DNA from 3 places in the Streptomyces sp. NPDC001822 genome. Region 1 is predicted to be linked to each of the others. Evidence: riboswitches for the same ligand, from Rfam matches in the RefSeq annotation. Region 1 holds a riboswitch; each other region holds the start of a gene.
What was found. A riboswitch is a leader RNA that binds a small molecule or an ion and turns the genes downstream of it on or off. The one in region 1 is predicted to bind thiamine pyrophosphate.
Positions count from the first base shown of each region.

Region 2: another riboswitch for thiamine pyrophosphate. It lies ahead of thiO (glycine oxidase ThiO); the one in region 1 lies ahead of thiC (phosphomethylpyrimidine synthase ThiC).
Region 3: another riboswitch for thiamine pyrophosphate. It lies ahead of ACFYY2_RS25825 (thiamine ABC transporter substrate binding subunit); the one in region 1 lies ahead of thiC (phosphomethylpyrimidine synthase ThiC).

Region 1 is NZ_JBIATW010000006.1:208,606-218,740, reverse strand. It holds gene hisC (histidinol-phosphate transaminase) at 147-1,223, opposite strand; gene ACFYY2_RS16540 (LacI family DNA-binding transcriptional regulator) at 1,627-2,739, shown strand; gene ACFYY2_RS16535 (metallophosphoesterase) at 2,914-3,957, shown strand; gene ACFYY2_RS16530 (hypothetical protein) at 4,138-4,959, shown strand; gene ACFYY2_RS16525 (DUF805 domain-containing protein) at 5,097-5,450, opposite strand; gene thiC (phosphomethylpyrimidine synthase ThiC) at 5,800-7,629, opposite strand; TPP riboswitch at 7,622-7,754, opposite strand; gene ACFYY2_RS16515 (YibE/F family protein) at 7,826-9,181, shown strand; gene ACFYY2_RS16510 (SsgA family sporulation/cell division regulator) at 9,247-9,684, opposite strand; gene ACFYY2_RS16505 (IclR family transcriptional regulator) at 9,786-10,135, opposite strand, start outside.
Region 2 is NZ_JBIATW010000023.1:32,649-42,783, forward strand. It holds gene ACFYY2_RS33265 (phytoene desaturase family protein) at 1-276, shown strand, start outside; gene ACFYY2_RS33270 (hypothetical protein) at 350-1,360, opposite strand; gene metF (methylenetetrahydrofolate reductase [NAD(P)H]) at 1,411-2,328, opposite strand; gene thiE (thiamine phosphate synthase) at 2,485-3,135, opposite strand; gene ACFYY2_RS33285 (Rv2175c family DNA-binding protein) at 3,268-3,633, opposite strand; gene ACFYY2_RS33290 (NAD(P)/FAD-dependent oxidoreductase) at 3,693-4,865, opposite strand; TPP riboswitch at 5,085-5,197, shown strand; gene thiO (glycine oxidase ThiO) at 5,195-6,421, shown strand; gene thiS (sulfur carrier protein ThiS) at 6,418-6,684, shown strand; gene ACFYY2_RS33305 (thiazole synthase) at 6,687-7,481, shown strand; gene pknB (Stk1 family PASTA domain-containing Ser/Thr kinase) at 7,609-9,528, shown strand; gene ACFYY2_RS33315 (deoxyribonuclease IV) at 9,551-10,135, shown strand, end outside.
Region 3 is NZ_JBIATW010000012.1:133,893-144,027, forward strand. It holds gene pyrH (UMP kinase) at 1-513, shown strand, start outside; gene frr (ribosome recycling factor) at 629-1,186, shown strand; gene ACFYY2_RS25810 (phosphatidate cytidylyltransferase) at 1,186-2,262, shown strand; gene ACFYY2_RS25815 (DUF6233 domain-containing protein) at 2,349-2,690, opposite strand; gene rlmN (23S rRNA (adenine(2503)-C(2))-methyltransferase RlmN) at 2,874-3,980, shown strand; TPP riboswitch at 4,100-4,216, shown strand; gene ACFYY2_RS25825 (thiamine ABC transporter substrate binding subunit) at 4,288-5,382, shown strand; gene ACFYY2_RS25830 (ABC transporter permease) at 5,427-7,043, shown strand; gene ACFYY2_RS25835 (ABC transporter ATP-binding protein) at 7,046-8,068, shown strand; gene ACFYY2_RS25840 (LOG family protein) at 8,193-9,326, opposite strand; gene ACFYY2_RS25845 (hypothetical protein) at 9,361-10,135, opposite strand, start outside.

The DNA.
Region 1 (10,135 bases):
TTTCCGGCCGCACCGGCCGGACCGGCCGAAACCGGACAGACCTGCCACCGCGTACGGCCCCGCCCCCGGCGGGAAACGCCGGTGGCCCCGGACCTCGACGATCGAGGTCCGGGGCCACCGGGGGCCGAGCGGCGAGCCCGCGGCCGCTACTGCGGGCTGTAGGACTCCGTCACCTTCAGGAAGACGTCGTTCGCCTCCGCCTCCCCGATCGTGACGCGCACACCCTCACCGGCGAACGGCCGCACGACCACTCCCGCCCGCTCGCAGACGGACGCGAAGTCGAGCGTCCGCTCACCGAGCCGCAGCCAGACGAAGTTGGCGTGGGACTCCGGCACGGTCCAGCCCTGCCGGACGAGCCCGTCGTACACGCGGGACCGCTCGCCCACGAGCGCTCCGACCCGGCCCAGCAGCTCACCCTCGGCACGCAGCGAAGCGACCGCGGCGTCCTGCGCGACCTGGCTCACGCCGAAGGGGACGGCCGTCTTGCGGAGCGCCGCCGCCACCGGCTCGTGGGCCACGGCGAAGCCGACCCGGAGCCCCGCGAGGCCGTAGGCCTTGGAGAAGGTCCGCAGCACGGCGACGTTGGGGCGGTCCCGGTAGATCTCTATGCCGTCCGGCACCTCGGCGTCCCGGATGAACTCCTTGTACGCCTCGTCGAGCACCACCAGCACGTCGCTCGGAACCCGGTCGAGGAATCGTTCCAGCTCGGCCCTGCGCACCACGGTGCCGGTCGGGTTGTTCGGGTTGCAGACGAAGATCATGCGCGTGCGGTCGGTGACGGCCCCGGCCATGGCGTCCAGATCGTGCACGTCGCCGGTGGTCAGCGGCACCTTGACCGACGTCGCCCCGCTGATCTGCGTGATGATCGGGTACGCCTCGAACGACCGCCAGGCGTAGATGACCTCGTCACCCGGGCCCGACGTGGCCTGGAGCAGCTGCTGGGCGACGCCCACCGAACCGGTGCCGGTGGCCAGGTGCGAGACCGGAACGCCGTGGCGGTCGGCCAGCTCGTTCACCAGGCGCGTGCACGCCATGTCCGGGTACCTGTTGAAACCGGCGGCGGCCGCGAGCACCGACTCCATCACCCCGGGCAGCGGCGGATAGGGGTTCTCGTTGGAGGACAGCTTGAAGGCGACCGGTCCGTCGGCGGCCGCCGGCTTGCCCGGCACGTACGCAGGGACGCCGTCCAACTCGGCGCGCAGCTTGGGGCTCGTCTCGCTCACCGCAGGTCCTCCTCGACCGTCCGTACACATCAATACTGCTCACCTTATGAGGATTGGGCATCCGTGCGAATGGCTCTGATGCGAAATCTCCGCGGGCGGCAGAACGGACCCCACTCGCACCCTCCCGACAGGCCCTGCCCCGGGGGAGCACTCGGCAACCTGGCGCACGCCCATCGCTCACTCCGTGGCGCGCATCCCTCGAACAGGTGAGTTGAGACCTCTTCGAGACCTGGACCACTGGCCAGGTTCATGCCCGTCGATGCATGACACATTGACCAAACGGGCCCCAACGCCCTTACATCACAAGGCATTTACTGTTCTATGATCATGCAGAAACGTGCCTGTCAACGCGTGCATATGCGACCGGCCCAACCCGGCGTCCGAGCCCTACTATCGGCTCGCCATGACAGCAGCAGGGAAGCACCAGGTGAGCCGGACAGAGACGCCCCGGCGCAGCGGCCGGCCGGGACGGGCGGGTATCCGGGACGTAGCCGCGGCGGCCGGAGTCTCCATCACGACCGTGTCCGATGCGCTCAACGGCAAGGGCAGGCTTCCGGATGCCACCCGCCGCCATGTCCGCGAGGTCGCCGAACGGCTGGGCTACCGCCCGTCGGCCGCGGCCCGCACCCTCCGTACCGGCAGATCGGGGCTCATCGGCCTGACCGTGACCACGTACGGGGATGAACCTTTCACCTTCACCGAGTTCGCCTACTTCGCGGAGATGGCGAGAGCCGCGACGTCGGCCGCGCTCGCCCGCGGCTACGCGCTGGTGATCCTGCCGGCGACCTCACGCCACGACGTCTGGTCGAACGTCGCCCTCGACGGCACGGTCGTCATCGACCCCTCCGACCAGGACCCGGTGGTCACCGAGCTCGTGCGCCAGGGCCTCCCCGTCGTCTCCGACGGGCGCCCGGCCGGAACGCTCCCCGTCACGGCCTGGGTCGACAACGACCACAGGGCTGCCGTGCTCGATCTCCTCGACCACCTCGCGGCCGCCGGAGCGCGCCGCATCGGTCTGCTCACCGGCACGACCACCGACACCTACACCCGGCTGTCCACCACCGCCTATCTCCACTGGTGCGAGCGCGTCGGGCAGGATCCGGTCTACGAGTCCTACCCGGCCCACGACCCGTGCGCCGGGGCCGTCGCCGCCGACCGCCTCCTGGCCCGCCCGGACCGGCCCGACGCCGTCTACGGACTGTTCGACCCGAACGGGACCGACCTGCTCGCCGCCGCACGCCGCTACGGGCTGCGCGTCCCCGAGGACCTCCTGCTGGTGTGCTGCAGCGAGTCCACCGTGTACGCCTCGACCGAGCCCCCCATCACCACGCTCTCCCTGAAACCCCGCAGGATCGGCACCGCGGTCGTCCAGCTCCTCATCGACGCCATCGAAGGGGTCGAGCACGACGGTCCGGTCGAGCAGGTGATACCGACGGAACTCATCGTCCGGACCTCCTCGCAACGGCGGCCACCCCGCACCACGGTCAGCCCACCGCGCTCACCCGCCGGGGACTGATCGGATTAATCCGGACCAAATGGTCGGTGAACCGCGAGTGCGTCCGGATTCACCACCCCTGGTGCGTCACAGAGCACGATCCGCATTCCTATGATGGGCGCACGACACCGCGGACCACCTCTACCAGGCACGGCCCGTCAGGTGTACGGCGGCGCGACGGTGGTGGAGGGGTCGATGACTCAGGGGGCCGGTCAGGAACCCGTGGTGCGGACAGCGACGTTGCGCGACTTCCGCGTACCGCCGTATGCACAGGCGCAGGCGCCTCTGCCGCATCCCGGTCACGCCGTGGTGGGCGACGAGCCGCCGGAGGGGTACACCCCCACCGAGCGCGATCTTCCCGTGATCACCCGCGGCGACACCCTCCAGGTCCCGGACGCCCGCCCGGCCCCGGAAGCGGGGCTCGGCCCCCTGTTCGTGGTCGGCGACGTCCACGGCTACCTCGACGAACTCATGGCGGCCCTGGGCGAGCAGGGACTGATCGACGCCGACGGCCGGTGGGCCGCCGGCAACGCCAGGCTGTGGTTCCTCGGTGACTTCACGGACCGCGGCCCGGACGGCATCGGTGTCATCGACCTCGTCATGCGCCTCTCGGCGGAGGCCGCAGCGGCAGGCGGGTACTGCAAGGCACTCATGGGCAATCACGAACTGCTGCTGATCGGCGCGAAGAGGTTCGGCGACACCCCCGTGAACTCCGGCGCCGGCACCGCGACCTTCCAGGCGGCCTGGCTGCTCAACGGCGGCCAGAAGACGGACATGGAGCGGCTCCAGGACGTCCATCTCCAGTGGATGGCCCGGCTCGACGCGGTCGTCGAGGAGGACGGGCACCTGCTGATGCACTCCGACACCACGGCCTACCTCGACTACGGGTCCACCATCGAGGACGTCAACGACACCGTCCACGCCATCCTCACGCAGAACGACGCGGACGAGTGCTGGGACCTCTTCCGCAAGCTGACCAAGCGCTTCGCCTTCCGCGACGAGGGCGGTGCGCAGGCCGTCCGGGAACTCATGACGACGTACGGCGGGCAGCGCGTCGTCCACGGTCACAGCCCCATCCCGTACCTTCTCGGCGAGGTCGGGTCGGAGGACGGCGAGGAGGCCCCCCGCCCGGTGGTCGACGGGCCGCACGTCTACGCGGAGGGGCTGGCCATCGCCATGGACGGCGGTGTGACCATGGCCGGAAAGCTGCTGGTCGTGCAACTCCCCCTGCACGGGTGACCTTTCGCGGGGGCAGACGCGCCACCACCTGACTCCGTCGACGGCCGGGCAATTTCTGGAAACCCTCTGTCACCGCACGCCGTATGCGCTCTACCATCGGCGTATCAGTAGCAGGCTCTCCTCCGTTTTCGCCCGATCACCCGGCCCACGCGGCGGTCAGGCCCTACGGAGCATCGGGGGATGCAGATGAAAAGCGCTCCGCACCTGCTGGCCGAGGACCGCCCCGAATACGAGCGGATCCTCGCCGACGCGCTGCGTCATGCTCACGAACGCCCCGATCTGGACGGTGTCGGCGACCGCCTCAACACGGAACAGCTCCGGACGATGGCGTTCGACGCCACAGCCCTGATCACGACCGCGGCCGCCACCGAGTACGACCACTACGTCAAGGTCCGCGGTGAACTGCGGGGCCCCGTCGACCCGGCGGACACCGACGCCGTCCTCGGGCCCGCCATGGACGACGACCCCGAGGGCGCGGGAACCCTCGCCGTGATAGCGGCGCTCGCCCCGGTCCTCGCGGGCACGGCGGCCCTGATATTCCTGCTGATCGGCTACCTCCTGAAGGCGGTCAGCTCAGCCTCGTTCGCAGGCCCGATGGTCACGGCGGGCTGGTTCTTCGCGGCCGTCGCGGCCGCGGCCATCCTCGTCGCCGCGATCGGGCTGCTCGTCACCGCGCTGCGCAACGGCGCCACCGCCCTGCCCGCCGTGGACGACGAGGAGGAGGAACTGCCCGAGGAGGTGGCACGCGCCCGGGAGGCCTGGCGCCACGCCCTTCTGGAGCGCGGCATCCTTCCCTTCCTGCGGGACGCGCTGGCCGACCCGACGGCCGGACCGGCCTCCCGTACACCGCACCGCTCGGCCCACCGCATGCCGAAGATCGGCTACAGCCGGCCGGACTTCACCGGGCCGGAGGACGGCCCGTCCGCCGGCCCGCGCCCCACGTTCACGAGCCCGGACTTCACCAGCCCCGACTTCGGCGGCCCCGAGCACCGGCCGGAGTGATCCGGCTCCCCGGCCGCTCCGTCGAGCCCCGGGGCCGCACACGGCAGAGGCCGGGGCGGCTCGCTGCCGCCCCGGCCTCTCTCATCCGCTGTGCGGGTGTGACCGGATCAACCGGCACGACCCGCGGTCCGCGAAGCTCAGACGCCCTGCGGGGCCAGCTTCGGGTTCGCACCGTACTCGTTGACCTCGTTCGAGCCCTCGAGGCACGAGAAGACGAGCAGGACGATGCCGCCGAAGGGGACCACGCCGAGGAGGATCCACCAGCCGGAGCGCCCCGTGTCGTGCAGACGGCGGACCAGGACGGCCAGGGACGGGATGATCACTGCCACGACGTAGATGAGGTAAGGGATCGTCGTGTCGACGGCGACGCTTATGCCCAGCAGGACCGCGAGCGCGATGATGTTGAACAGCGTGTACATCCAGTACTCCTTGCGGCGCGCTCGTCCGCTGAAGCCCGCGTAGTTCTTGAGTACAGCCAGGTACCAGCTCATGGTGCATTCCCTCCCCTGGCGCCCCCCGTTCGGGACGCACACTTTTTCGGCCAAGCACAGCGGAAGGTAAGGCACAGATAAGGACACGGTCAAGCACAGGCGTACTTCCGCCGAAACGTACATCCACCTGCCGCATTACCGTGTCCTTATCGACTCCGAACACCTGGTGAAACAGCGCCAGTTGGTGCTCAAGCGAAACAAATAGGCCACAGGGACCGCTTTCGCCATCTATCCGCTCAAGGCGAGACGCGGCTCGGCGGCGCCGCCGAGGGACCGGAACGGCCCAGGACGACACCGCCGAATCACCACAGAACCCACCCGCCAGGAAGCCCGCCGGGCGGGACCCGGCTCAGTCCGCGAGGGGCAGGTAGACCCTGTTGCCGGCGGCGGCGAACTCCCTGGACTTCTCCGCCATCCCCGCCTCGATCTCGGCCTGCTGGTCCCCGTGCTCACGCCGGATGTCGTGCGAGATCTTCATCGAGCAGAACTTGGGACCGCACATCGAGCAGAAGTGGGCGGTCTTCGCCGGCTCGGCCGGCAGCGTCTCGTCGTGGAACTCCCGTGCCGTGTCGGGGTCGAGAGCGAGGTTGAACTGGTCCTCCCAGCGGAACTCGAACCGGGCGTCCGACAGTGCGTCGTCCCACTCCTGGGCCCCGGGATGCCCCTTGGCCAGGTCCGCCGCGTGCGCCGCGATCTTGTAGGTGATGACGCCGGTCTTCACGTCGTCCCGGTTCGGCAGCCCCAGGTGCTCCTTGGGCGTGACGTAACAGAGCATCGCCGTCCCCCACCACGCGATCATCGCGGCACCGATGCCCGAGGTGATGTGGTCGTACGCCGGCGCGACGTCGGTGGTCAGGGGGCCCAGCGTGTAGAAGGGGGCCTCCTCGCAGATCTCCTGCTGGAGGTCGATGTTCTCCTTGATCTTGTGCATCGGGACGTGCCCCGGGCCCTCGATCATGGTCTGCACGCCGAACCGCTTGGCGACGGTGTTGAGTTCGCCCAGCGTCCGGAGTTCGGCGAACTGCGCCTCGTCGTTGGCGTCCGCGATGGAACCGGGGCGCAGGCCGTCACCGAGCGAGTACGTCACGTCGTACGCCGCGAGGATCTCGCAGAGGTCCTCGAAGTGCTCGTAGAGGAACGACTCCTTGTGGTGCGCCAGACACCAGGCAGCCATGATCGAACCGCCGCGGGAGACGATGCCGGTCTTGCGGCGGGCCGTCAGGGGGACGTACGGCAGCCGGACACCGGCGTGCACCGTCATGTAGTCGACGCCCTGTTCGGCCTGCTCGATGACCGTGTCCTTGTAGATCTCCCAGGTCAGCTCCTCGGCCCGGCCGTCCACCTTCTCCAGGGCCTGGTAGAGCGGCACGGTGCCGATCGGGACCGGACTGTTGCGCAGCACCCACTCGCGGGTCGTGTGGATGTTCCGCCCGGTGGAGAGGTCCATGACCGTGTCGGCCCCCCACTTCGTGGCCCAGGTCATCTTGTCCACCTCCTCCTCGATGGAGGAGGTGACCGCGGAGTTGCCGATGTTGGCGTTGACCTTCACGAGGAACCGCTTGCCGATGATCATCGGCTCGATCTCCGGATGGTTGACGTTGGCCGGAAGCACGGCCCGGCCCGCCGCGATCTCGTCCCGTACGACCTCGGGGGCGACGTTCTCGCGGATCGCGACGTACTCCATCTCCGGAGTGATCTCGCCCCGGCGCGCATAGGCGAGCTGGGTCACCGGGCTGCCGTCGCGGCTCCGCCGGGGCTGTCGCGGCCGGCCGGGGAAGACGGCGTCGAGATTCCGCAGGCCGCCGCGTGGCGACGTGTGCTTCAGCCCGTCGTCCTCGGGGCGCGCGGGGCGTCCCGCGTACTCCTCGGTGTCGCCGCGCGCGATGATCCAGTTCTCCCGGAGAGGGGAGAGCCCGCGCCGGACGTCGGTCTCGGTGGTGGGGTCGGTGTACGGCCCGGACGTGTCGTAGAGCGTCACGTCCTTGCCGTTGGTGAGGTGCACCTGACGGACCGGCACCCGGAGATCCGGGCGCGAGCCCTGGACGTATCCCTTGTGCCAGCCGATGGACTTCCCGGCCTCGGTGCTCTCGGTGCTCTCGGTGCTCTCGGTGCTCTCCGCGTATCGCGCTTGCTGCGCGTTCCGCTCCGAGGCAGGCGTGCGTGCGTCCGCTGTGGTCATCAGACCTACTCCCTACGCCGGCATTACCCGGTAACAGGTTCGGCGGTCGGCGCAGCTGTCCCGTACGGATATACGGAGGTCAGCGCCCTCTCAGCCCGGTGCTCCGAGCTCCCGCGTGTGCAAATGTGCCTCCACGCTAGCGGCCCGGCTGGCGTGCTGGCCAGAGGGCCTCCACCGTTCTTGGGATGATCGGCGTGTGACGTCCCCCGGAAGCGCTCCCGAACCGCACGGCCCCGCGTCAGGCAGCACGCAGAGTCATGCCCACGCCCACACGCACAGCCACGGCCCCGCCGCACCCGTCTCGAAGCACCTGCGCAAGGTCATCGCGGCCGTCGTGATCCCCTTCGCCACGGCCGTCCTGGTCGGCCTCGTCGCGTTCTGGCCGGGCGGGGCGCCCGCCCACGAACGCACGGGTGTCGGTTTCGACCGGCAGACCCAGGAGGGCAGGGTCGTCGAGGTCGTCAGGGTCGACTGCTCGGACGTCAACGCCGGGCAGGTCCCCCCGACCGGAGACACCTCCACGCTCTCGGGCAGGGAGGCCGTCAACGAGCAGTCGGGGCAGTGCAAGAAGGCGACCGTCGAAGTGACGACCGGCGAGGACGCGGGCCGCAGGTTCGTCGAGATCATCCAGCCCGACGCCACCCGGCAACTGGAGGAAGGGCAGGGCGTGATCGTGGCCTACGCCCCGGACGCGCCCCGCGATCTGCAGTACTCGGTGACGGACGTGGACCGCACGGTCCCCATGGCCCTGCTGGCGGGGATCTTCGCCCTCGCGGTGGTCGTGGTGGGGAGGATGCGCGGGCTGATGGCGCTGATCGCGCTCGCGGTTTCCTTCGCCGTGCTGACGCTGTTCATCCTGCCGGCGATCCTGCAGGGCTCGAATCCGCTCGTCGTCGCGGTGATCGGGGCCAGCGCCATCATGCTGATCGCCCTCTACACCTGCCACGGGCTGACGGCGCGTACGTCGGTGGCCGTCATCGGCACCCTCATCTCGCTGGTGCTGATCGGTCTGCTGGGCTCGCTCTTCATCGGCTGGGCGCACCTGTCGGGCAACACGGACGACAACACCGGCCTCATTCACGGTCTGTACCCGGAGATCGACATGAGCGGCCTCCTCCTGGCCGGTGTGATCATCGGTTCGCTGGGTGTACTCGACGACGTGACCGTCACGCAGACGTCCGCGGTGTGGGAACTGCACCAGGCGGACCCCACGATGGGCGTACGGCGGCTCTACCGCGCCGGCATCCGGATCGGGCGCGACCACATCGCCTCGGTCGTCAACACCCTCGTACTCGCCTACGCGGGCGCGGCCCTTCCCCTGCTCCTGCTCTTCTCGATCGCCCAGAGCAGTGTGGGCACCGTCGCCAACAGCGAACTCGTCGCGGAGGAGATCGTCCGGACACTGGTCGGCTCGATCGGGCTGGTCGCCTCGGTGCCGGTGACGACGGTGCTCGCGGCCCTGGTGGTCTCCGCGGACCGCACGGGGCTCGGCGCGGAAGCCGGAGTTCCGGCCCCCGCGCGGACCGGGAGGGGACGACGCCGCAAGGCGTGATCCGGGGGCGCCGGACACGTGGCCCCCGGGCGGCCGGTGTTCGATGACCGGCCGGGTTTTCCGGCTCAGCCGGCGTTCTGTTCCTTCGCCAGGATGCGCCCGAGTGCCTCTTCCAGATTGCCGTCGAAGTCACTCAGCGTGTGCTCCTGTCCCAAAGGCACCAGCTTGTCCGTCCGGTCGAGAAAGGCCACAAGGGGTGCGGTACCGGCCCGGAACAGCGCGCGGTCGGCGCCGACCTGCAGCCGGATGTGGACGTCCGAGAGCCCTTCGGGCTCGGTCGGGCCGATGTGCACATCGCCGTCACCGCTGGGGCTGTTGAGCCCGTCGAGCAGCAGCTCACGGCCGAACGCCCAGGTGACGGGGGCGTCACCGGGCAGGTGGAAGGTCATCCGGATCGCGTACGGATCGCTGACCTCGTATCGAAGCTCCACCGGAATACGGAAGGAAAGCTCCTCGGAGACGAGGAAGCTCATCATGACCTCTGCCTGAACCGACTCGCGCATCGTTCAACCCCGCAGTAGATGAATCTGGCCAGGAATGATCCCCCATGGCCCTATTGACGCCATCGTGGTGCACGCGCTAGCAGATCACAAGGAGTGATTTTTCAGATACTGATAGAGAACACGAACGAGCGCAAGAGCGCGGTCACTTCGCAGCGTAGTTGTTCGATTGCGGCGAGCAACCGTTCTTCTTGCTGCAGGGGGAGAGATACAGCCATGGCCGCCACGGCGGAGCCGACGGTGATCGGGATGGCGGCGCACACCGTTCCGATGGCGTACTCCTGGCGTTCGACGACCGGTTCCGAATGTTTCATCGCCCTGAGCCGGGCCAGGAGTGTCTGACGGTCCCTCACGGAGTAACGCGTCAGCGGCCTGACGGGATAGCGGTCGAGATGGTCCTCCCGCGCACGCTCGTCGAGCTGGCCGAGCAGACACTGTCCGATCGCGTGGGCGT
Region 2 (10,135 bases), on a different contig from region 1:
GTCCCGGGCCTGCGCGAGCGGATACTCCACACCGAGGTGCGCACCCCCGCCGACACGGCCGCCGACACCGGCGCCGAGGGCGGTTCGGTGCCGGCCCCGGCCCTGGCGGGGGCGGAGGGGGCGTACCTGCACGCAGGGAACCGCACCCGGCTGCCGGGCCTGTATCTGGCGGGCGGCTGGTCGCACCCCGGCGGGGGGCTGGCCCACGCCGGGATGTCGGGCGCCCTGGTCGCCGGACTCGTGGTGGAGGGCGACGACTTCCGCGGCTCCCGGTGAGGCGCGGCGGCCGTCGTCCCCGACGCGCGGCCGGACGCACGGCCCGTGCCGGCGTCCGCGGTCCGGCGTCCGGTCAGTAGCGGTACTGCTCGTTCTGGCCCGTGTCGTAGCCGTTGCCGTACGGCCCGGGCTGGACGGGCTCCTCGGGCGGCAGCGGCGGGTACTGGTCGCTCTCGCGCTGCTGCGGGACCCACACCCCTCCGGGCGGGGTGTCGGTGGAGTACTGGCCCGCGTACGGATCGGCGGGCTGCTGCGGGCCCGCGCCCTGGGACGGGTCGTATCCGTGACTCCGGTCGGCGTACGCGGAGTTGTCGTAGCCGTTGTCGTACGCGGCGTACTGCCCGGTCCCGTCGGTGGCGCCCGCCGCGGCGTACGGGTCGGAGTAGGCGGGGTACCCCGCCGGGTCCTGTCCGTAGTCGTAGTGCCCCGTGAAGGTGCCCTGCGCCTGGAAGGTCTCCTGCGGCTGGTAGCCGTCCTGCTGCTGGTAGGTGTCCTGGCCGGGGTAGGCGCCCTGGTCCTGGTAGGCGTCCTGACCCCGGTGGCCGCCGCTGCCGTCGCCGTAGGGGTCCTGGGGGGCCTGCTGCCCGTAGCCGTTGTAGGGGTCGTACGCGGCGTACTGCGGCTGCTGTTCGCCGCCGGCCGGGACGGGGTCGGTATAGATGCCGTACTGCCCGGTGTCGTCCGGCATCGGCTGCGGTTCGTAGACCGCCGCGGGCTGCTCCGGGGGCAGGGACGGGGAGGTTTCCTCGTATTCCAGGTCGGAGACCTCGAGCACGGGCTGCTGGGGGGCGGAGGCTCCGGCACCGCGCCGGCGGCGGCTCTCGCCCGGGCTGCCGCCGAGGGCCCAGCCGGTGGAGAAGCCGCGCCTGAAGGAGAGCGTCACATAGGTCTGCCCCGTCGCGAAGGCGATCGCTCCGAGGGCGATCACCAGCACGGAGGGGATCAGCACGCCGAGGACCACGCCGAGGAAGCCGCAGAAGGCCAGCAGCCGCCAGCGGAGCCGCGCCTTGTACTGCAGCAGCACCTCGCCCAGCAGCCACAGCGCCACTATGCCGAATGCGATGTAGAGGACCGTCCAGCCCACGCCCGCCCCCTCCTGCGGCCACCGCCCCGGTCGGTGGCGGGTACGGCCGGTCAGGACTGCTTGTGCAGTCCGAGATTCTCGTAGATCTCAAGTGTCGCCGTCGAGTTGTTGAGCGTGATGAAGTGCAGCCCCGGGACACCCTCGGAGAGCAGTTTCGCGCAGAACTCCGTGGCGAACTCGATGCCAATGGAGCGTACAGCGGCCGGGTCGTCCTTAGCGGCGAGGATCCGCTCTTTCAGCGGTCCCGGCAGGGACGCGTTGCTGAGCTGGGCGAATCGTTCGAGTTGCTTGACGCTGGTGAGGGGCATCACCTCGGGGATGACCGGGGTGTCGCAACCCGCGGCGACGACCCGGTCACGCATCTGGAGATAACTCTCCGGGTGGAAGAACATCTGGGTGATCGCGTAATCGGCCCCGGCGCGGCACTTGTCCACGAAATGACCGATGTCGGAGTCCCAGTCGGCCGACCGCGGATGCATCTCGGGAAACGCGGCGACGCCTACGCAGAAATCGCCGGCTTCCTTGATGAGCCGGACCAGATCGGCGGCGTACCGCACGCCCTGCGGGTGTTCGACCCACTCGCCCATGGGGTCGCCGGGCGGGTCCCCGCGCACGGCGAGGATGTTCCGGATGCCCGCGTCGGCGTACTGGCCGACCATGTTGCGGAGTTCGGCGACGGAGTGGTCGACGGCGGTGAGGTGCGCGACCGGGGTGAGGGTGGAGTCCGCGGCGATCTGCTGGGTGGCCCGCACCGTCCCGGCACGCGTCGACCCTCCGGCCCCGTAGGTCACGGAGACGAAGCTCGGCCCCACGGCCTCGACGCGCCGCAGCGCGTTCCAGAGGTTCCGCTCGCCCTTCTCGGTCTTGGGCGCCCAGAACTCGAACGAGTACGAAGTCTCACCGGACGCGAGCAGCTCACGCACGGTGCGCGCGTGATCCGTCCTGGTGGAAGGTGTGCCAAGGGCCATACTGGGAGGTTAACCAGGGCCGGGCGCTCCCCCAACCAGAGTGAGCGAATTGACCGGAATGAGGTGGCTGTTGTCCACCACTCGGACACCGCCGCCGGAGACCTCCCGCACGGACCGGGAACCGGCGTACGGAGCCGCGGGGAGCGCGGCGGCCGCTCAGAGGGCGCGCGCCCGGACGCGCCGGGCCAGGGCCTCGGCGGCCGCGGCGGGGTCCTCGGCCTCGGTGATCGCGCGTACGACGACGACACGGCGTGCGCCGGCGTCCAGGACCTCGTCGAGGTTGCCCGCGTCGATCCCGCCGATGGCGAACCACGGCCGGTCCGTGCCGAGCGAGGCGGCGTGACGCACCAGGCCGAGACCCGGGGCGTGGCGGCCGGGCTTGGTGGGGGTGGGCCAGCACGGTCCGGTGCAGAAGTAGTCGACGCCGGCCTCGGCGACGGCGGCGTCGACCTCGGACTCGGCGTGGGTGGAGCGGCCGATCAGGACGTCGTCGCCGATCACGGCGCGGGCCGCGGGCACCGGGAGGTCGCCCTGCCCGAGGTGCAGCACGTCGGTGCCGATGGCGTGGGCGACGTCGGCGCGGTCGTTCACCGCGAGGAGCGCGCCGTGGCGTGCGCAGGCGTCGGCGAACACCGCGAGGTGCTCCAGCTCCTCGGCCGCCTCCATGCCCTTGTCGCGCAGCTGGACGACGTCCACGCCGCCCGCGAGCACGGCGTCGAGGAACTCGGGCAGGTCACCCTGCCGCTTGCGGGCGTCCGTGCACAGGTAGAGCCGGGCGTCGGAGAGCCTGTCGCGGAGCGTGGGCATGATGAGTTCCCCCCGGGTGGTGCGTCGATGGATCGCTGGTGAGCCGGTGGATGACCGCCGCGCCGGAAGGCCGGGAGCGGCGGGGTGCGGGCCGTGTGTGCCAGGGCCCGCACCCCACTCACGGCATTCCGGTCAGACGGCGAGCGCCTGGGCCCGGCGCTTCACCTCCGTACCGCGATTCTCGCTCAGGGCCTGCGCGGGTGTTCCGGGCAGGGTCGGGTCGGGGGTGAAGAGCCAGTCCAGCATCTCTTCGTCGGTGTAGCCGTCGTCCCTCAGGAGCGTCAGGGTCCCCGCGAGGCCCTTGACCACCTTGTCGCCGTCGATGAAGGCGGCAGGCACCTGGAGCGTCCGGTTCTCACCACGTCGTACGGCGATGAGCTGGCCCTCCTTGACCAGCTGCCGTACACGCGTCACCTGGACATCGAGCATTTCCGCGATGTCAGGAAGGTGGAGCCAGGCGGGGACGAGAGCATCGATCTTTGCGTCAATCTCGGTCACAAGGACAAGCGTGCCATCCCGGACCGACAGTCGGTACCCGGGCCGACCGTACGGGGCTGTCAGCGCTCCGGGAGGACCGTGGATTTCAGCGGTACGGAGGAGTCGGCCGCGCGGGCCGGATCGATCCGCGCCCCCGCTTCGACCAGCTTGCGGCCCTGGGCCAGGTCGCGCGGCCTGTTGACCGCCAGCACGGCGACCAGGATCCCCTCCTTCAGCCAGCAGACCGTCCAGGAGGGCTCCGCGGGGTCACCGCGCCATAGCAGGGTATCGGCGCGGGCGTGGTGGCCGGCGTACTGCACGAAGCGCCCGAACTGCTCGGACCAGAAGTAGGGCACGGGGTCGTAGGCCGCGCTCTCCCCGCCCGCGAGGGCGGCGGCGACGGTCCGGGGGCCCTGGAGGGCGTTGTCCCAGTGGTGGACCAGCAGGCGTTCGCCGTAGCGGGCGGAGGGGAACGACGCGCAGTCGCCCACCGCGTACACGTCGGGCAAGGAGGTGCGCAGGGAACCGTCGGTGGTGACCGACCCGTCCGGGCCGAGCTCGATGCCCGAGCCTGCGAGCCACGCGGTGGCGGGGCGGGCGCCGATGCCGACGACCACCGCTCCGGCGGGGACCGCCCGCCCGTCCGCGAGGTGCACGGTGCCCGGTTCGACGTGGGCGACCCCGGCCCCCGTGAGGAGCCGGGCTCCGCTCTCGGCGTACCAGGCGGCCATGGGGGCCGCGACCTCGGCGGGCATCGTGCCGGCGAGGGGCCGGTCGGCGGCCTCGACGACGGTGACCTCGCATCCGGCGGCGCGGGCGGCGGTGGTGAACTCGGCACCGATCCAGCCCGCTCCGACGACGACCACGTCGTGCTGCCGCTCGAGCACGGGCCGCAGCCGTGCGGCGTCGTCGAGGGTGCGCAGCAGGTGGACGCCGGGAACGCCCTCGGTGCCGGGCAGCACGACGGGTTCCGCACCGGTGGCGACGACCAGCACGTCGTAGGCGACGGGGCCCTCCGCGGTGTCCAGTTCGTGGGCCCGTGCGCGCAGGCCGGTCACGTCGAGCCCGAGGCGCAGGGTGATGTCCAGCTCCTCGAAATCGACGTCGAAGGCGGAGTCCTCGGCCTTGCCGAGCAGGACCGCCTTGGACAGCGGCGGCCGGTCGTACGGCTGGTGCGGTTCGGCCCCGACGAGGGTGACGGGGCCCGCGTAGCCCTGTTCACGCAGGGCCACGGCCGTCTGCACACCCGCCATTCCGGCGCCCACGACCACGGCCCCGTGCGGCCGGGGTCCTCCTGCCGGGTCCTGCGTCAGATCACTCACACGTCCACCCTAATCACCTGACATGACGTCAGCTCAGGGCCTCCCGGAAGCCTGGCCGGCGACGGGCGCGGGGACGGGTCCGCCGGGCGAACGGGCCACGGGCACCGCTCCCTTACTGCGCGGAGGCGGCGGGGTCTAGGCTGGCCACCGTAAGGCACTCGCGGGAGCCCGGGCGTACCGGGCTGAGAGGGAGGCTGACCGGCCTCCGACCGTACGAACCTGATCCGGGTCATGCCGGCGAAGGGAGGGGCTGGACGCCCATGCGCATCTCCGCAGACAGTTCCGACGTCCTGGTCGTCGGAGGCGGCATCATCGGTCTCGTGACCGCCTGGCGGGCGGCCCAGCGCGGTCTGGACGTCACGCTCGCGGACCCCGAACCTGGTGGCGGAGCCGCCCGGGTCGCGGCCGGGATGCTGGCCGCCGTCACCGAACTGCACTACGGCGAGCAGATGCTGCTCGGCCTCAACCTCGCCTCCGCACAACGGTATCCGGACTTCGTGGCCGAGCTGGAGGAGGCGAGCGGACGGGCGACGGGTTTCCGCGCCTGCGGCACCCTGTCCGTCGCACTGGACGCCGACGACCGGGCCCATCTGCGGGAACTGCACGCGCTCCAGCAGCGCTCGGGCCTGGAGTCCGAGTGGCTCAGCGGCCGCGAGTGCCGGCGGCTCGAACCGATGCTCGCCCCGGGTGTGCGGGGCGGGCTGCGGGTCGACGGCGACCATCAGGTCGACCCGAGGCGTCTCGCGTCCGCCCTGGTCACGGCCTGCGAGCGGGCCGGGGTGCGCTTCCGGCGCGCCTGGGCCGAGCGCCTCCGCGTCACGCACGGCCGCGCCACGGGGGCCGTCCTGCGGGACGGTACGGAGCTGACGGCCGGCCAGGTGGTCCTGGCCGGGGGAAGCCTCAGCGGCCGCCTCGCGGGGATACCCGAGGCGGTCCTGCCGCCCGTCCGCCCGGTCAAGGGACAGGTGGTGCGGCTGACCGTCCCGGCCTCGTACGCCCCCTTCCTCAGCAGGACCGTCCGTGCCGTCGTGCGCGGGAGCCACGTCTATCTCGTCCCGCGCGCCGACGGTGAGCTGGTGGTCGGCGCGACCACCGAGGAACAGGGCTGGGACACCACGGTCACCGCCGGCGGGGTCTACGAACTGCTGCGGGACGCGCACGAGCTGGTGCCCGGCATCACCGAGCTCCCGCTGACGGAGACGCGTGCGGGCCTGCGGCCGGCCACGCCGGACAACGCCCCGCTGCTGGGCCCGACGGCCCTGCCCGGCCTGCTTCTCGCGACCGGGCACCACCGCAACGGGGTGCTGCTGACCCCCGTCACGGGCGAGGTGATGGCCCACGCCCTGACGACCGGCGAGCTGCCCGAGGTGGCCCGCCCCTTCGCACCGTCCCGCTTCGCCCCCGCTCCCCGGCCCCTCTCCCCGAGGGGTGCGGAAGCCTCCACCCGTCCGGAAACCACCCCCGTGCAGCAGGAGCAGTCCGTATGACACAGCCCGTGCCCGCCGGCGTCCCCGTTCCCGTTCCCGAATCCGCGCCCGTATCCGAGTCCGTGTCCGTGTCCGTGAACGGGGAATCCCGTGCCCTGACCGCCGGAACCGCGCTGGACACCCTCGTCGCCGCGCTGACCGCGGCTCCCTCCGGTGTGGCCGCCGCCGTCAACGAGGCCGTCGTGCCGCGCGGTCAGTGGTCCGCCACCGTGCTCGCCGAAGGCGACCGCGTCGAGATCCTGACCGCCGTCCAGGGAGGCTGACCATGTCCGACGACCTCTTCACCCTCGGCTCCGCCTCCTTCACCTCGCGGCTGATCATGGGGACGGGCGGGGCGCCCAGCCTCGACGTGCTGGAGCGCTCACTGACGGCCTCCGGCACCGAGCTCACCACCGTGGCGATGCGCCGGCTCGACCCGACCGTGCGGGGTTCGGTGCTCTCGGTCCTGGAGCGCCTGTCGGTGCGGGTCCTGCCGAACACCGCCGGCTGCTTCACCGCCGGCGAGGCCGTACTGACCGCGCGGCTGGCCCGGGAGGCGCTCGGCACCGACTGGATCAAGCTGGAGGTCGTGGCGGACGAGCGGACCCTGCTGCCCGACCCGGTCGAGCTGCTGGACGCCGCGGAGACCCTGGTCGACGACGGCTTCACGGTCCTGCCCTACACGAACGACGATCCGGTGCTGGCCCGGAAGCTGGAGGACGTGGGGTGCGCGGCGGTCATGCCGCTCGGCTCCCCCATCGGCTCGGGCCTCGGCATCCGCAACCCGCACAACTTCCAGCTGATCGCCGAGCAGGCCGGGGTCCCTGTGATCCTGGACGCCGGGGCCGGGACCGCCTCGGACGCGGCGCTGGCGATGGAGCTGGGGTGCGCCGCTGTGATGCTCGCCTCGGCGGTGACCCGGGCCCAGGAGCCGGAGCTGATGGCGGCGGCGATGCGGCACGCGGTGGAGGGCGGTCGCCTGGCGTACCGGGCGGGACGCATCCCCCGCCGCCATTTCGCCGAGGCCTCGTCGCCCGCGGAGGGCAGGGCGGTGCTGGATCCGGAGCGCCCGGCGTTCTGACCGCGGGCACCGCCGGCGGCGTCCCGGTCACGGCACGTGCATACGCCTGTCACGGCTCGGCACCGGAACGGCCCCGGGGGTCCTCGGGCCCGCCCGTCGTGTCCGTCGCAGCTCGTAGACTCGCCCCGTGGACACGACCCTCCAGGACCCCCTCGTCGGGCAGCTGCTCGACGGCCGGTACCGCATCGACGCGCGTATCGCCGTCGGCGGCATGGCCACGGTCTACCGGGCCGTGGACACCCGGCTCGACCGCGTGCTCGCCCTCAAGGTGATGCACCCGGCGCTGGCGGCCGACGCCGCATTCGTCGAGCGCTTCATCCGCGAGGCGAAGTCCGTCGCCCTGCTCGCGCACCCCAACGTGGTGGCCGTCTTCGACCAGGGCGCCCAGGGCGCGTACGTCTACCTGGCCATGGAGTACGTCGCCGGGTGCACCCTGCGCGACGTGCTCCGCGAGCGGGGCGCCCTGCAGCCCCGGGCCGCACTGGACATCCTGGAGCCGGTCCTGGCCGCGCTGGGCGCCGCGCACCGCGCGGGCTTCGTGCACCGGGACATGAAGCCGGAGAACGTCCTGATAGGCGACGACGGCCGGGTCAAGGTGGCGGACTTCGGGCTCGTGCGCGCGGTCGGCACCGCCACGGACACCACCGGCTCCCTGCTGGGCACGGTCTCCTACCTCGCCCCCGAGCAGATCGAGCAGGGCACAGCCGACACCCGGTCCGACGTGTACGCCTGCGGTGTGGTGCTCTACGAGATGCTGACCGGCGGCAAGCCCCACTCCGGGGACACCGCGGCCCAGGTCATCTACCAGCACCTCAGCGAGGACGTCCCGGCTCCGTCCGCGGTCGTCCCCGGCCTCGCCCCCGGGCTGGACCGGCTGGTGGCGGCCGCCACCGCGCGCAGCCCCGAGCTGCGCCCGCACGACGCCGTGGCGATGCTCGCGGAGTCCCGCGCGGAGCGGAGCGCGCTCACCGAGGAGCAGCTGGACGCGGTCCCCCCGCAGGCCATCGCGGAGGCGCGCGACGGCGCCGACGACCGTACGAGCGTGATCCCGCGGGTGATCCCCGCGGACCAGGGCACCGCACACCACACCAGCCGGCTGGAGATGCCGCCGCCGCTGCCCCCGGAGCGGACGGGCCGGCGTGTCCGCCTCGCCGGGGGCGGCCGGCGCGGCGCGGTCGCCGCGCTCGTCGCCGTGCTGCTGGTCCTGGGTGCCGGCGCCGGTGTCTGGTACATCAACTCGGGGCAGTTCACCCGGGTCCCCTCCCTCCTCGGGCAGACCCAGAGCGCGGCGGAGCGGCGGCTCTCGGACGAGGGCCTGGACGTGAGGGGAGTCGAGCGCGCCTACAGCGACACGGTGGAGCGCGGCACGGTGATCAGCAGCGATCCCGCGTCGGGTGAGCGGATCCGGGGCAACGACGCGGTGGGGCTGGTGATCTCGCGCGGCCCGGAGATCGTGGAGGTTCCCGACGTCGAGGGCCTCGCGCTCGCCGACGCGCGGCGTGAGCTGAAGAAGGCGGGGCTCGCGCCCGGCATGGTGACCCGTGAGTTCAGTGAGGACATCGGCCGGGGCGAGGTGATCCGCACGGACCCGGAGACCGGTGCCGGGCGCCACCCCGACTCCGCGGTCGCCCTGGTCGTCAGCAAGGGGAGCCCGGTCGACGTACCCGATCTGACGGGGCTCGGTGTCGACGAGGCGAAGGCCGTGCTGGCAGAGGCGGGGCTGAAGGCCGAGGTGCTGCCCCGGAGGGTCGACTCCCCCGAGGAACAGGGCGGGATCGCCCGGCAGTCGCCCGGGAGCGGCACCGAGGCCGCGGAGGGCGACACCGTCGAGCTCACCGTCTCCAAGGGTCCGCGGATGATCGACGTCCCCGACGTCACGGGCAAGGACGTCGACGAGGCCAGGAGCACACTGGAGGAGGCGGGCTTCGAGGTCGAGGTCGACCGCCCGTTCCTCTCGTTCAGCGACACCGTCGCCCGTCAGTCGACCGAGGGCGGGGAGCAGGCCCCCGAGGGCTCCACCATCACCATCAGGACCAAGGGCCTGTAGAACCGCGAAGGACCGGCAGCACATGCGCAACCCGATAGGCGGCCACGTCCCCGTGGCCGGCGGACTGTCCAAGGTGGGCCTCGCCTACGCCCGCGAGCTGGCGGCCGAGACCGTACAGGTCTTCGTCGCCAATCCGCGCGGCTGGGCGACTCCGCCCGGCAGTCCCGCGCAGGACGACCTGTTCCGCGCGCAGTGCGAAGCGGAGTCGGTCCCCGCCTACGTCCACGCCCCGTATCTGATCAACTTCGGTTCGCACACCGAGGCCACCGTCGAGCGGTCCGTCGTGTCCCTGCGGCACTCGCTGCGGCGGGCCAGGGAGATCGGCGCACGGGGCGTGGTGGTGCACACCGGGTCGGCGACCGGCGGACGCCCCCGCGCCGACGCCCTCGCCCAGGTCCGTACGCACATGCTTCCGCTGCTGGACGAACTGACCCACGACGACGACCCGTTCCTGCTGCTGGAGTCGACCGCCGGGCAGGGCTTCTCGCTGTGCTCGCGCACCTGGGACTTCGGTCCGTACTTCGAGGCCCTGGACTCCCACCCGAAGCTCGGCGTCTGCCTGGACACGTGCCACATCTACGCGGCGGGGCACGACCTGACCGGGCCG
Region 3 (10,135 bases), on a different contig from region 1:
TACATGGGCATGCTCGGCACCGTGATGAACTGCCTGGCGCTGCAGGACTTCCTGGAGAAGGAGGGCATCGACTCGCGCGTCCAGACCGCTATCACCATGGGCCAGGTCGCCGAGCCGTACATCCCGCTCCGTGCCGTGCGGCACCTGGAGAAGGGGCGCGTCGTGATCTTCGGCGCCGGCATGGGCATGCCGTACTTCTCCACCGACACGACCGCTGCCCAGCGTGCCCTGGAGATCGACGCCGAGGCGCTGCTCATGGGGAAGAACGGCGTGGACGGGGTGTACGACTCCGACCCGAAGGCCAATCCCGACGCGGTCAAGTTCGACGCCCTGGAGTACGGCGAGGTGATCGCCCGTGACCTCAAGGTCGCCGACGCCACCGCGATCACGCTGTGCCGTGACAACCAGCTTCCGATCCTCGTCTTCGAGCTGACCGCGGAGGGCAATATCGCCCGCGCGGTCAAGGGTGAGAAGATCGGCACGCTGGTGAGCGACCGGAGCACCCGGGCCTGACGGCCCCGAAGATGGACAACGGCCTGCCGGTCGGACACCGTGCAGGTGAGGACGCGACGCAGGATCCGCAGGCCCCGGCTGTGCCGGGTCCGCTCAAGACACGCAGGAGCACGTGGTGATCGAAGAAATCCTCCTCGAGGCCGAGGAGAAGATGGAGAAGGCCGTCGTGGTCGCGAAGGAGGACTTCGCCGCCATCCGTACCGGCCGCGCGCACCCGGCGATGTTCAACAAGATCGTCGCCGACTACTACGGCGCTCTGACCCCGATCAACCAGCTCGCCTCGTTCTCGGTTCCCGAGCCGCGGATGGCCGTGGTGACCCCGTTCGACAAGACGGCGCTGCGCAACATCGAGCAGGCGATCCGTGACTCCGACCTCGGCGTCAACCCGAGCAACGACGGCAACATCATCCGCGTGACGTTCCCCGAGCTCACGCAGGACCGCCGCAAGGAGTACATCAAGGTCGCCAAGACCAAGGCCGAGGACTCCAAGATCTCGATCCGCTCCATCCGCCGCAAGGCCAAGGAGTCGCTCGACAAGCTCGTCAAGGACAAGGAGTCCGGCGAGGACGAGGTCCGCCGCGCCGAGAAGGAGCTCGACGACACCACCGCGAAGTACGTCGCGCAGGTGGACGAGCTGCTCAAGCACAAGGAAGCCGAGCTGCTCGAAGTCTGATGAACGACTCCTCCTGGGGCGCCCAGCAGGGAGCCGGCTACTGGGGCACGCCCGAGATGGGGGCGGCCCCGGCGGGTCCCGCGAACGATGTGCACGCCGCCCAGCAGACTCGGCCCATGCCCATCGTGCCGGACGTTCCCGACGAAGGTAGAGACGCCGACGACCGGAACAGGGACGCCGCGCGCGTCAGCGGCCCCCTGTTCCGTGACGAGAGCCCGCAGGAGCCCATGTCCACCACGCTGCCCCCACAGCCGCACAAGAAGCGTGCGGGGCGTGATCTGCGTGCCGCCATAGGGGTCGGCGTGGGCCTCGGCGCCCTCGTCGTCGGCTCGCTCTTCATCGTGAAGGCCGTCTTCGTCGGCGTGATCGCGCTGGCGGTGGTGGTCGGGCTGTGGGAGCTCACCTCCCGGCTGAAGGAACGCAAGGGCATCAACGCGCCGCTCGTTCCGCTGGCCGTCGGCGGCGCCGCGATGGTCGTCGCCGGCTATGTGCGGGGGTCCGAGGGCGCCTGGGTCGCCATGGCGCTCACGGCGCTCGCGGTGCTCGTGTGGAGGATGACGGAGCCGCCCGAGGGCTACCTCAAGGACGTCACGGCCGGCGTGTTCGCCGTCTTCTACGTTCCGTTCCTCGCCACGTTCGTCGCGATGATGCTGACGGCGGACGACGGTCCGTGGCGCGTGCTCACCTTCCTCCTGCTCACCGTGGTCAGCGACACCGGTGCGTACGCCGTCGGCTGGCGCTTCGGTACGCACAAGCTGGCGCCGCGCATCAGCCCCGGCAAGACGCGTGAGGGCCTGTTCGGCGCGGTGGCCTTCGCGATGGTCGCCGGCGCGCTGTGCCTGCAGTTCCTGATCGACGACGGGACCTGGTGGCAGGGGCTCCTGATGGGCCTCGCCGTCGCCGCCAGCGCCACGCTCGGGGACCTCGGCGAGTCGATGATCAAGCGGGACCTGGGGATCAAGGACATGGGTACGCTGCTGCCCGGCCACGGCGGCATCATGGACCGGCTCGACTCGCTGCTGCCGAGCGCTCCGGTCGTCTGGCTGCTGCTGGTGCTCTTCGTCGGATCCGGCTGACACGGCAGCAGCCAGCCGTTCCGCACAGGGTCGAACGGGGCCCGCCGTCCACAGGACGGCGGGCCCCGTTTCCGTGCGCGCGGGGTTCACAGCACCCCGAGTTCCCTGTCCGGCCGGCAGTACGGGCAGGCTGTGACCCCGTCCTGGGTGAGTGCGCGCAGAGCCTGCTCCCGGGTCATGGCCTGTGTCCGCTTTCCGGCCATGCCGCAGTCGCCCGTGTGGACGGCGTCCGGCCGGTTCCCGTCGCCCGAGCGCAGCACGGACAGCTTCCATCCGGGCACCGTAGGCGGCAGCACACGCGCCGCCCGGACGGCGGAAGCCTCGCGTTCCTCCAGCTCGGCGATGGTCCGGTCGGTCCGGCCGAGCTGATAGGCCTGCCACTCGCGCACGATGCGGAGGCGGTCCAGACGGGAAAGGTTTTCGGACACGCATTCGATTCTAGGCCCCGGTGTTCCTCCGTGCGCACCTCGTGGCCGCCGTGCGATCGGTCACTGTCCTGCGGTCGGGCCGTGCCGCCATGGCCTGTCAGAGCCCCGCAGGCGCCCGCTGTGCGGCCCCGGGCCCGCCGGCGGCCGCTAGTACCACGGCGTGTCTGCGACACTGGATGAACCATGCCTAAGCCCGGAGAACTCACGTTTGTCGCGCCCCGCGGAGCCAAGCTGCCGCCGCGGCACCTCGCCGACCTCACACCCGACGAGCGCAAGGAAGCAGTCGCCGCGACCGGCGAGAAGGGCTTCCGTGCCAAGCAGCTGTCGCAGCACTACTTCACGCGGTACACGCACGATCCGGCGGAGTGGACCAACATCCCGGCCGGTTCGCGGGACAAGCTCGCCGAGGCGATGTTCCCCGACCTCATGTCGGTGATCCGCCACATCAGCACCGACGACGACACCACCCGCAAGACGCTCTGGAAGCTGCACGACGGGACGCTCGTCGAGTCCGTCCTCATGCGCTACCCGGACCGGGTGACCATGTGTATCTCTTCGCAGGCCGGGTGCGGCATGAACTGCCCGTTCTGCGCGACCGGGCAGGCCGGCCTCGACCGGAACCTGTCGACCGCCGAGATCGTGCACCAGATCGTGGACGGCATGCGCGCGCTGCGCGACGGCGAGGTCCCGGGCGGCCCGGCGCGACTGTCCAACATCGTGTTCATGGGCATGGGCGAGCCGCTGGCCAACTACAAGCGCGTGGTCGGGGCGATCCGGCGGCTGACGGACCCGGAGCCCGACGGCCTCGGGCTCTCGCAGCGCGGGATCACGGTGTCCACGGTCGGCCTGGTCCCCGCCATGCTGCGCTTCGCCGACGAGGGCTTCAAGTGCCGCCTCGCGGTCTCCCTGCACGCCCCGGACGACGAGCTGCGCGACACCCTCGTCCCCGTGAACACCCGCTGGAAGGTGCGCGAGGTCCTGGACGCCGCGTGGGAGTACGCGGAGAAGTCCGGCCGCCGCATCTCCATCGAGTACGCCCTGATCCGAGACATCAACGACCAGGCGTGGCGCGGCGACCGGCTGGGACGGCTGCTCAAGGGCAAGCGGGTCCACGTCAACCTCATCCCGCTGAACCCGACCCCCGGCTCCAAGTGGACCGCCTCGCGGCCCGAGGACGAGAAGGCGTTCGTGGAGGCCATCGCGGCCCACGGCGTACCGGTCACCGTCCGGGACACCCGCGGCCAGGAGATCGACGGGGCCTGCGGACAGCTGGCGGCCACCGAGCGCTGAGGAGGCCTCGGCCGGGTCCGGCGGTGCCGGCCCGGTGCTCCGGTGATCCCGCCAGTGACGCGGGATCCCGCCAGTGCCGGGTGATCCCGCCGGTGTAGCCTGGGCCGGAAGCCAACTTCATATTCCGACAGGGGAGCGCCACAGCGCTGAGAGTGCGGCACCGAGGACAGGTCGGCCGCAGACCCTCTGAACCTCGCCCGGGTCATTCCGGGTAGGAAGTTCGGACCTTACTCAAGCTGTTGCGCCCTGCCCGCTCGCCGAGCGGGTGGGGCCGCGTCTCTTCCTGGTCATCTCCAGGAGGAATCACATGAACACCACCACGAAGTACGCGGCCGCGGCACTCGCCGCCGCGCTCGGCGTGTCCGTGCTCGCGGGCTGCGGAGGCGCGGACGACAAGGGCGACGGCGGGGGAGGCACGGCCTCCAAGACCGTCACCCTCGTCAGCCACGACTCCTTCAACGCCTCGGACGCCGTCCTGAAGGCGTTCACGAAGGAGACCGGCTACACGGTCAAGGTGCTCAAGAGCGGTGACGCCGGAGCGGCGCTCAACCAGGAGATCCTGACCAAGGGGTCCCCGCGCGGCGACGTGTTCTTCGGCGCCGACAACACGCTGCTCTCCCGCGCCCTCGACAACGGTCTGTTCACGCCCTACAAGGCGAAGGGCCTCGAACGTGTCGCGGCCGGCACGCAGCTCGACGCCGGCAAGCACCGGATCACGCCCGTCGACACCGGCGACATCTGCGTCAACTACGACAAGAAGTACTTCGCCGACAAGCAGCTCGACCCGCCGCAGTCCTTCGACGACCTGCTGAAGCCCGCGTACAAGAACCTCCTCGTCACCGAGAACGCCGCCACATCCTCGCCCGGTCTCGGCTTCCTCCTCGGTACCGTCGCCGCCCACGGTGAGGACGGCTACCGGGACTACTGGAAGAAGCTGAAGAGCAACGGCGTCAAGGTCGTCGACGGCTGGGAGCAGGCGTACAACGAGGAGTTCTCCGGCTCCGCGGGCGGCAGGAAGGCCAAGGCCGACCGCCCGCTCGTCGTCTCCTACGCCTCCAGCCCGCCCGTCGAGGTGCTGTACGCCGATCCGCAGCCCACCGAGGCCCCCACCGGTGTGGCCACCGGCACCTGCTTCCGCCAGATCGAGTTCGCCGGCCTGCTGGACGGTGCGAAGAACGAGGCGGGCGGCAAAGCGCTGCTGGACTTCCTCATCAGTAAGCCGTTCCAGGAGGACATGCCGCTGAACATGTTCGTGAACCCGGTGGCGAAGGACGCGAAGCTGCCGGAGCTCTTCACGAAGTTCGGCGCCACCGTCGACGAGCCGGCGACCGTGGCCCCGGAGAAGATCGCCGAGAACCGTGAGCAGTGGGTCCAGTCGTGGTCCTCGCTCGTCGTGAAGTAGCCGCGCCTCCCGCGTGGCGGGGGAACGCGACGCGTTTCGGGCTGATGGCCCTGCCCGTCGCGTTCTTCGCGGTGTTCTTCGCCTACCCGGTCGCCGCGATCGTCGGCCGGGGGCTGAGGACGGACGGGGTCTGGCAGTTCGGCCGGATCGGGGCGGTGCTCGGCCGGTCCGACATCCTGGACGTCCTGTGGTTCACCACCTGGCAGGCCCTCGCCTCGACGGCGCTGACCCTGCTGGTCGCGCTCCCCGGCGCCTACGTCTTCGCCCGCTTCGACTTCCCGGGCAAGCAACTGCTGCGCGCCGTGGTGACGGTGCCGTTCGTGCTGCCGACCGTCGTGGTCGGCACCGCGTTCCTGGCGCTGCTGGGACGCGGAGGGCTCCTCGACGAACTCTGGGGCGTACGGCTCGACACCACGGTGTGGGCGATCCTGCTGGCCCACGTGTTCTTCAACTACGCCGTCGTCGTGCGGACGGTGGGCGGACTCTGGTCCCAGCTCGACCCTCGCCAGGAGGAGGCCGCCCGGGTGCTCGGCGCCGGACGTCTTGCCGCCTGGCGGCGGGTGACCCTGCCCGCGCTGGCGCCCGCCGTGGCCGCCGCCGCACTCATGGTGTTCCTCTTCACCTTCACCTCCTTCGGCGTCGTCCAGATCCTCGGCGGACCGGCGTACTCCACGCTGGAGGTGGAGATATACCGGCAGACCGCGCAACTGCTCGACCTCCCGACGGCCGCCGTGCTCACCCTGGTGCAGTTCGCCGCGGTCGGTGGAATCCTCGCCGTCCACGCCTGGACCGTGCGCCGCAGGGAGACGGCGCTGAAGCTGGTCGACCCCGCGCAGACCTCCCGGCCTCCCCGCGGCGCGGGCCAGCGGGTGCTGCTCGGCGGTGTGCTGCTCAGCGTGCTGCTGATCGTCCTGCTGCCGCTCGGCGTACTCGTGGAACGCTCCCTGGACACCTCCGCTGGTTACGGGTTCGCCTTCTACCGCGCGCTGCAGTCGGCCGACGCCAACGGCTCGACCTTCCTGGTGCCGCCGCTCGACGCCATCGGCAACTCCCTGCGGTACGCGCTGGTCGCGACCCTCATCGCCCTCGTGATCGGCGGCCTCGCCGCCGCCGCGCTGACCAGGCGGCGCGCGGGACGGCTGGTGCGGGGCTTCGACGCACTGCTGATGCTGCCCCTCGGGGTGTCGGCCGTCACCGTCGGCTTCGGTTTCCTGATCACGCTCGACGAGCCGCCGCTCGACCTGCGCACCTCCTGGATCCTGGTGCCTCTCGCCCAGGCGCTGGTGGGAGTCCCCTTCGTCGTACGGACGATGCTTCCCGTCCTGCGCGCGGTGGACGACCGGCTGCGCGAGGCCGCCGCCGTGCTCGGTGCCTCGCCGCTGCGCGCGTGGCGGGAGGTCGACCTGCCCCTGGTCCGCAGGGCGGTGCTCGTGGCCTCGGGCTTCGCGTTCGCCGTGTCGCTGGGGGAGTTCGGCGCCACCGTGTTCATCGCCCGCCCAGACAACCCCACGCTGCCGGTCGCCGTGGCCAGGCTGCTGGGACGCTCGGGCGAGCTCAACTACGGCCAGGCGATGGCCCTCAGCACGATCCTGATGCTCGTCTGCGCGGTGTCCCTGCTCGTGCTCGAACGCATCCGCACCGACCGATCCGGGGAGTTCTGAGAATGCTGGAAGTGGATGCGGTCACGGTCCGGTTCGGTGGGCGTACCGCCCTCGACGGCGTGGACCTGGAGGTCGCCGACCACGAGATCGTCTGCGTGCTGGGGCCGAGCGGCAGCGGCAAGTCGACGCTGCTGCGGGCCGTTGCCGGGCTGCAGCCCCTGGACGGGGGCCGCGTCCTGCTGGACGGCGCCGACCAGGCCCCGCTGCCGGTGCACCGGCGCGGACTCGGGCTGATGTTCCAGGACCACCAGCTGTTCCCGCACCGGGACGTCGGCGCGAACGTCGAGTTCGGGCTGCGGATGCACGGCGTCCCCCGCGCCGAACGCGAGCAGAGGGCCGCGGAGCTCCTGGACCTGGTCGGCCTGCCCGGCGCGGGCCGCCGGGCCGTCGCCTCCCTGTCCGGCGGCGAGCAGCAGCGGGTGGCCCTGGCGCGGGCGCTCGCCCCTCGCCCCGGACTCCTGATGCTCGACGAGCCGCTGGGCCAGCTGGACCGCGGCCTGCGCGAACGCCTCGTCGTCGAACTGCGCACCCTCTTCGGCCGGCTGGGCACCACCGTGCTCGCCGTCACCCACGACCAGGGCGAGGCCTTCGCCCTCGCGGACCGGGTCGTGGTCATGCGCGACGGCACGATCGCCCAGGAGGGCACGCCGCTGGAGGTCTGGCAGCGTCCCGCGTCCCCCTTCGTGGCCCGTTTCCTGGGCTTCGACAACCTGGTGGACGCGACGGTCACCGGCACGGCCGCCGACACCGTCTGGGGAAAGGTCCCGGTACCGGAGGGATCCCCTCAGGGCCCGTGCGAGCTGTTGGTCCGGCCCGGCGGTGTCCGGCTCGGCGCCCCACGGGACGGCCTGCGCTGCACGGCGGGCGCACGCACCTTCCGGGGGCACCACGTCAGTGTCGTCCTGCACCCCGACGAGGGGCCCGACCTGGAGGCGGAGTGCGCCCTCGGGGACACTCCGGAAGAGGGGGCCGTGGTGGGCGTGACCTTCGACCCCGCCGAGACGGTGGTCCTGCCCCGGACGTGACGGCCCGGCGGGTCCCGGCTCTCGCCGTCAGCGGCCGGGGACGCGGTGCGACCGGCCGGCGGGGCTGACGCCGTTCCGGCAGGCCGCGTCCGGCGGCCGATCCGGCCTGAGACCCGGGCCGGGATCAGCTCCCGGCGGTCGACTCCGTCAGCCGGGCCAGCGCTCCGGCGGCCTCCTCGACGGAGTCGACGAGCGCGATGCGCGACTCCATCGACCGGCCCGCCGCCAGCGCGCGCAGCAGCGGCCAGGCGGGCAGCTTCTCCGTCCAGTGCGCGCGGTTCACCAGCACCATGGGGGTGGGCGCGGACCGCGACTCGTAGTAGTTCGGCGTCGCGTTGTCGAAGATCTCCTGGACCGTTCCGGCGGCGCCCGGCAGGAAGATCACACCGGCGGTCGAACGGGCCAGCAGCCCGTCCTCGCGCACGGCGTTCGCGAAGTACTTGGCGATGTGGTCCGCGAAGGCGTTCGGCGGCTCGTGGCCGTAGAACCAGGTGGGTACCGCGACCGAGGAACCGCCGTCGGGCCAGCGCTCGCGCACCGTGAACGCCGCCGAGGCCCAGTCGGTGACCGAAGGACTGAACGAGGGTGCCGCGGCGAGGACTTCGCACGCCTTGAGCAGCATCGCGTCGGAGTGCGGGGCGGCGTAGGCGCCCAGATTCGCCGCCTCCATGGCGCCGGGTCCACCGCCCGTCGCCACTGTCAGGCCGGCGCGGGCCAGGTCCCGGCCGAGCACGGCGGCGCCCTGGTACTCGGCGGAGCCGCGCGCCATCGCGTGGCCGCCCATCACGCCCACCACCCGGGCGCCGGCCAGGTGTTCGTCCAGCGCGTCGGACACCGCGTCGTCGTGGAGGGCCCGCAGCATCGAGGCGAAGACATCGCCGTTCGACTTGGTCAGCTGGAACCAGCTGTACGCCCGCGCGTCCGGCGTCGAGGCGTATCCGCCCTCGGCCAGACCCTCGTAGAGCGCCTCCGGGGTGTAGAGCAGGCCCCGGTAGGGGTCGAAGGGCAGACCGGGTACCGGAGGGAAGACGAACGCGCCGTCCGCCCGTATCTTCGCCTCCGCGCGCGGTGCGATGCGGCAGCCGAGGAAGACCGCGCCACGCGTGTCGGTCCTGAGCAGCGCGTCGCCCCGGTCCGTCAGGTCGACGGACTGGACACGGTGCCCGGCCAGGGTTCCGGCCGCGACCGCGCGGTCGAATGCGGTGAGCGTCTCGATCTCGACGCCGGGTGCGTACGTACTCTCGTCCGGATTCTCCACGTGGCCATGCTACGTACCGCCGCGGCGGAGGAGGTCACTCCGTCAGAGGCAGGGCCGCCAGCACCGCGATCGCCCAGGTCAGCGGGACGAAGACGGCCAGCAGCACCAGCGCGCGCAGCGCGGCCGCGCTGCGGAGCGCGGAGGCGGGCGCGCCGAGGCGCAGCAGGGTACCGGCCGTACGGGCGCGGGCCTGCCTGGCTTCGAGAGCCGAGGTCAGGAGCGTCGCGGTGGTGCAGCCGATGACGAGGACCGCACCGAGCGCGGTGAGCGGGCCGAAGGGCCGGGGCCCGCCGGTGTACAGCACGGAGGCCGCGACGACCCCTGACACCACCGCGCAGAGGATGCCCAGCGGGCGGCCGATCCGCGTGGCCTCGTCCATGAGGACACGGCCCGCCAACAGGCGTACGGCCCCGGGGCGCACGGCCTGGAGCAGCCGCCCGCACAGATGGGTGAGGCCGGGGCCCGCCATGGCCAGGCCGATCGCCGTGAGGACCCACCCCGCAAGGACGGCCGCCGGAGTGGAGTCGAGCCGGCCGGGCAGCGGGAAGGGGCTGCCCGCCGAGCCTCGGCTGGCGTAGGCCTCGACCGCGAGACCGGCCGCCGTGAGCGCCACGCCCCAGGGCAGGCCCGTCGGTGTGGTGGCGGGGGCGAGTTCCTGCTCGGCCTCCTGGGCCTCGGAGGGCGCGACCGGCCGGGCACGCACCGCGAGTCCGCTCGCCGCGGACGCTGCCAAGGGCACCAGGGCCAGCAGCATGACGACCGCGGCGAGGGGCAGAGAGGTGCCCGCGCCCAGGAACTCCGCGGCGCCT